DNA from 2 places in the Enterobacter sp. JBIWA008 genome. Region 2 is predicted to be linked to the other one. Evidence: predicted binding sites of a transcription regulator. Region 2 holds the regulator's gene; the other holds the start of a gene.
The links. The regulator CRP, encoded in region 2, controls carbon source genes, mostly activating them, when cyclic AMP is high. The targets are predictions, from matches to a motif close to ATGTGANNNNNNTCACAT.

Region 1: focA (formate transporter FocA) is a predicted target of CRP. The motif match lies at 1,327-1,344, and genes of this name have one in related genera.

Annotation. Positions count from the first base shown of each region.
Region 1 is NZ_CP074149.1:1,621,151-1,624,283, reverse strand. It holds gene ycaO (30S ribosomal protein S12 methylthiotransferase accessory factor YcaO) at 1-996, shown strand, start outside; gene focA (formate transporter FocA) at 1,403-2,260, shown strand; gene pflB (formate C-acetyltransferase) at 2,312-3,133, shown strand, end outside.
Region 2 is NZ_CP074149.1:4,431,627-4,434,759, reverse strand. It holds gene KGP24_RS21610 (YccS/YhfK family putative transporter) at 1-817, opposite strand, end outside; gene crp (cAMP-activated global transcriptional regulator CRP) at 875-1,507, opposite strand; gene KGP24_RS21600 (OsmC family protein) at 1,891-2,223, shown strand; gene KGP24_RS21595 (phosphoribulokinase) at 2,290-3,133, opposite strand, start outside.

The DNA.
Region 1 (3,133 bases), 2.0 Mb from region 2:
CCGGTTATCTGCGTTGTGCTGTTTAACCCGACCAACGGCACCTGCTTCGCCTCCTTCGGCGCGCACCCGGACTTCGGCGTGGCGCTGGAGCGTACCGTCACCGAGCTGCTGCAGGGCCGCAGCCTGAAAGATCTCGACGTGTTTACGCCGCCAACGTTTGACGATGAAGAAGTGGCCGAGCATACCAACCTTGAAACCCACTTCATCGACTCTAGCGGTTTAATTTCCTGGGATATGTTCAAGCAGGACGCCGACTATCCGTTCGTGGACTGGAGCTTTGCCGGTACCACGGAAGAAGAGTTCGCCACGCTGATGGCGATCTTCAACGCGGAAGATCAGGAAGTTTACATTGCCGACTACGAACATCTTGGCGTTTACGCGTGCCGCATCATTGTTCCAGGCATGTCCGACATCTACCCGGCTGAAGACCTGTGGCTGGCGAATAACAGCATGGGCGCGCACCTGCGCGAAACGCTGCTGGCTTTGCCGGGCAGCGAGTGGGAGAAAGAAGATTATCTGAACCTGATCGCCCAACTGGACGAAGAAGGCCACGACGACTTCACCCGCGTACGCGAACTGCTGGGTCTGGCGACCGGTAAAGACAACGGCTGGTATACCCTGCGTATAGGTGAGCTGAAAGCGATGCTGGCACTGGCGGGTGGCGATTTGGATCAGGCCCTGGCCTGGACCGAGTGGACCATGGAATTCAACCAGTCGGTCTTCTCTGCCGAGCGCACCAACTATTACCGCTGCCTGCAGACTCTGTTACTGCTGGCACAGGAAGAAGATCGCGAACCGCTGCAATACCTGAATGCTTTCGTGCGTATGTACGGTGCTGAGGCCGTAGAAGCAGCCAGCGCGGCCCTGAGCGGCGAAGCGCCGTTCTATGGCCTGCAGGCTGTTGATAGCGATCTGAAGGCCTTCCCGGCGCATCAGTCGCTACTGAAGGCCTACGAAAAACTGCAGAAAGCAAAAGCCGCTTACTGGTCAAAATAAGCGCACATAACATTACCAGCAGTAGGCGTATTCAATCGTCTGGGCTATATTACGGGGCAATTTCATTGCCCCGTTTTTTATTTTCTTCGGCAATGACTGTTGATTGTAATAATAAAGTTAAACATGGGTAAATATAATAATATTTACCTGGGCTTTACTGTTACTTTTTATGGTAAATACTCCATACTAATTAACTGTCTCTGAGGTGGCTGAACGAAAAAATTCAACTCTTTTCATAACTTTTAAAATTTATTTTTATACGGATAATCAAATACTTACTCCGCTTTTGTCGTAAAACCATACACACTGCGGGCCTATAAGCCAGGCGAGATATGATCTATATCAATTTCTCTTCTATAATGCTTTGTTAGTATCTCGTCGCCGACTTAATAAAGAGAGAGTTAGTGTGAAAGCTGACAACCCTTTTGATCTTTTACTCCCTGCTGCGATGGCCAAAGTTGCCGAAGAAGCGGGTGTCTATAAAGCAACGAAACACCCGATGAAGACGTTCTATCTGGCGATCACGGCTGGTGTGTTTATCTCTATCGCTTTCGTCTTCTACATCACCGCCACAACCGGTACTGCCGGAATGCCTTTCGGCATGGCCAAACTGATTGGCGGCATTTGCTTCTCACTGGGCCTGATTCTCTGCGTTATCTGCGGCGCCGACCTTTTCACTTCAACGGTGTTGATTGTCGTGGCAAAGGCCAGCGGAAGAATTACCTGGGGTCAGCTGGCACGTAACTGGCTTAACGTCTACGTGGGTAACCTGGTTGGCTGTCTGCTCTTTGTTTTGTTGATGTGGCTTTCTGGCGAGTACATGACCGCCAACGGTGGATGGGGCCTCAACGTCCTGCAAACTGCCGACCACAAAATGCACCACACATTTATCGAAGCCGTTGCTCTCGGCATCCTCGCTAACCTGATGGTCTGCCTGGCTGTATGGATGAGCTACTCTGGTCGTAGCCTGATGGACAAAGCCTTAATTATGGTTCTGCCGGTTGCGATGTTTGTTGCCAGCGGCTTTGAGCACAGTATCGCGAATATGTTCATGATCCCAATGGGCATTGTTATCCGCGACTTTGCGAGCCCGGAGTTCTGGACCGCAGTTGGTTCATCCCCGGAAAGTTTCTCTCACCTGACTATTATGAATTTCATTACTGATAACCTGATCCCTGTCACTATCGGGAACATTATCGGTGGGGGTCTGTTAGTTGGGTTGACATACTGGGTCATTTACCTGCGTGGCGACGATCATCATTGATGGTTTTCTCAGGCAGTAAATAAAAAATCCACTTAAGAAGGTAGGTGTTACATGTCCGAGCTTAATGAAAAGTTAGCCACAGCCTGGGAAGGTTTTGCGAAAGGTGACTGGCAGAATGAAGTAAACGTACGTGACTTCATTCAGAAAAACTATACCCCGTATGAAGGTGACGAATCCTTCCTGGCTGGCGCAACTGACGCGACCACCAAGCTGTGGGACAGCGTAATGGAAGGCGTTAAACTGGAAAACCGCACTCACGCGCCAGTTGATTTTGACACCTCCGTTGCTTCCACCATCACTTCTCACGATGCTGGCTACATCAACAAAGCCCTTGAGAAAATCGTTGGTCTGCAGACTGAAGCACCACTTAAACGCGCAATCATCCCGTTCGGTGGTATCAAAATGGTTGAAGGTTCCTGCAAAGCGTATAACCGCGAGCTGGACCCAATGCTGAAAAAAATCTTCACCGAATACCGCAAAACCCACAACCAGGGTGTATTCGATGTTTATACCAAAGACATTCTGAACTGCCGTAAATCTGGCGTTCTGACTGGTCTGCCAGATGCGTATGGCCGTGGCCGTATCATCGGTGACTACCGTCGCGTTGCGCTGTACGGTATCGACTTCCTGATGAAAGACAAGTACGCGCAGTTTGTTTCCCTGCAGTCTGACCTGGAAAATGGCGTAAACCTCGAAGCGACTATCCGTCTGCGTGAAGAGATCGCTGAACAGCACCGTGCGCTGGGTCAGATCAAAGAGATGGCTGCTAAATACGGCTGCGATATCTCTGGTCCTGCGACCAACGCTCAGGAAGCTATCCAGTGGACCTACTTCGGCTACCTGGCCGCAGTTAAGTCTCAGAACGGTGCAGCG
Region 2 (3,133 bases):
ACACGGTCTGGGCGTTCCAGCGGATCACCGCTTCGGCATGGCTGCGCTCGACCAGCTTTTGCACCTCCTGCGGGTGGTGCAGGCTAACGGAGATATGCTCCTGCAGATCCAGCCCGACCTGGAAGGTGCGCAGCAGCCGTTTGTACTCGTGGTTCTTGTTGGCGGCAAGCATATGCAGCTGTTGATAGCACTGGCTTATCAGATCCACCACCTTCTGCTGGCGCGTCAGCAGGGGCGGTAAGGATTTTTCCGGATCGGTATGCTGGGTGAGCAGGGTGTATTTGGCCTCGCAGTAATCCGCAAGCTGCACATAGAGCAGGCTCAGGGATTCACGCAGCGGCTGTTCGCGCCACAGCCAGAACCAGAACCAGTTGAACAGCCCGTACCACAGTGTCCCCAGGGCGTAGATCAGCAGCGGCTCCCACACCGGCATGTTCCCGGCGAGGCTCAACGTGAAGATGGCCGCAATCAGCGAAGCGGGAAGCAGGCGGGCGTGCAGCGAACTGATTTCTGCCGTGACGCCGAGGGTCATTGCCAGCACGGTCAGGATCAGCGGCAGCGGGATATCCCGGGCCAGTAAAAGCTGTACGGCGAGGCTGCAGCCGGCAAACAGGCAGCCACCGATAATCAGTCGTTTGAAAAAGCGCTTATGCGGCGTGTCCAGACCGGCGATGTTGCAGCAGGCGGGCACGAGGGAAAACAGCAGGCCTTGCTGAAGATGTCCGAGGATCAGGCCTATGGCCACAGGAAGACACAACACCAGCGTTTGTCGCAGTGCGTAGTTAACTTCCGGGTGATAGATCAGCCTGCGCCACATGGGGAGTAGAGACAAAAACGGCGTGACACCTTGCGATGGCACGCCGTTTAAGCGGAATTAACGCGTTCCGTAGACCACGATGGTTTTACCGTGGGCGGAGATCAGGTTTTGATCTTCCAGCATTTTCAGGATACGGCCCACTGTTTCGCGGGAGCAACCGACGATCTGACCAATTTCCTGACGGGTAATTTTAATTTGCATGCCGTCCGGGTGGGTCATTGCGTCTGGCTGTTTCGCCAGGTTCAGCAGGGTTTGTGCGATGCGGCCAGTCACGTCCAGGAAGGCGAGGTTGCCCACTTTCTCTGAGGTGACCTGGAGACGGCGCGCCATCTGGGAAGAAAGACGCATCAGGATATCAGGGTTAACCTGAATCAGCTGACGGAACTTCTTGTAAGAAATTTCAGCCACTTCACATGCTGTCTTTGCTCGAACCCAGGCGCTACGTTCCTGGCCTTCTTCAAACAGGCCCAGTTCACCGATGAAATCGCCCTGGTTCAGATAAGAAAGGATCATCTCTTTCCCTTCTTCATCTTTGATCAGCACTGCCACCGAGCCTTTAACGATGTAATACAACGTTTCCGCTTTTTCACCCTGGTGAATCAGCGTGCTCTTTGATGGGTACTTATGAATGTGGCAATGAGACAAGAACCATTCGAGAGTCGGGTCTGTTTGCGGTTTGCCAAGCACCATGCGCTGTTATCCTCTGTTATAAGCTGTCACCAGAGTCATCAGATGCATCCGGACTCTGGGGTTGCAATCGAATTCTTACCCATACCCTGGGAAGTCGGCTACCGTAACGTTTCGCAGCCAGTAAAGTTTGATGTCCTCTGCATACATGTGTAACGTCAATGTATTACTGTAGCATCCAGAGTGTTTTAGCATAGCTTTCGCCGCGTGTCTCCTGGTGTCTCGCTTCAGCATGATGCAGGTCGCCTTCCATTGCGAGAAATGTAACGCACGCGTAATCTGTCACCAAAAATGCAACGTTGGAGTTTAAGAATATGCAAGCGCGCGTGAAATGGGTTGAAGGTTTAACGTTCCTGGGCTAGTCCGCGTCAGGACACCAGATTTTGATGGACGGCAACTCCGGCGATAAAGCGCCAAGCCCAATGGAAATGGTGCTGATGGCGGCAGGTGGATGCAGCGCCATTGACGTGGTGTCGATTCTGCAAAAAGGTCGTCATGACGTGACGGATTGTGAGGTCAAACTCACGTCAGAGCGTCGCGAAGAGGCGCCACGCCTGTTCACCCATATTAACCTGCACTTTGTGGTCACCGGTAAAGAGCTGAAAGACGCGGCGGTCTCGCGTGCGGTGGACCTGTCTGCGGAGAAGTACTGCTCTGTGGCGTTAATGCTGGAGAAAGCGGTAAAAATCACGCATTCGTATGAAGTGATCGAGGGCTAATTAATGGGGCATCGTGCGTGTTGATGCCCTCACTCTAACCCTCTCCCACTGGGAGAGGGAACATGTTCACGCTATCTGCTTCCCTTCCATCAGTCGCTCCACCAGCGGCGTCATGATGAGCTCCATCGCCAGCCCCATTTTACCGCCCGGCACCACTAACGTATTCATGTGCGAAATAAACGAGCCCTGCAGCATGGCCAGCAGCCAGGGGTAATCAATACCGTCGAGGTTGCGGAAATGGATCACCACAAAGCTCTCATCCAGCGACGGGATGCTTTTGGCGGCAAACGGGTTGGAGGTGTCCACCGTCGGCACGCGCTGGAAGTTGATATGGGTGCGGGAGAACTGCGGCGTCAGGAAGTTAATGTAATCCTCCATGGAGCGCACCACTGAGTCCATCACCGCCTCTCGCGAATGGCCGCGCTCGCTCATGTCGCGCGTCAGCTTCTGGATCCACTCCAGGTTAACGATAGGAACCACGCCGACCAGCAGATCCACGTGACGCGCCACGTCGTGTTGAGGGGTGACCACGCCACCGTGCAATCCTTCGTAAAAAAGGACGTCGGTGGGTTCCGGCAGCGGCTGCCACGGGGTAAAGGTGCCCGGCACCTGATTCCAGGGTACGGCTTCGTCATAGGTATGCAGATACTTGCGGGACTGCCCTTTGCCGCTCTGACCGTACTCTATAAAGGTTTGTTCCAGCAGGCCGAAGTCATTGGCTTCCGGGCCGAAGTAGCTGATGTGTTTACCCAGATCGCGCGCCTTACGGATGGCCATGTCCATCTCCGGACGCGTGTAGCGGTGAAAACTGTCGCCTTCGACCTCCGCCGCACGGAGATTCAGCTGGGCGAAAATCTTGCGAAATGCGAGGCTGGTGGTGGTGGTTCCCGCACCACTCGACCCCGTAACG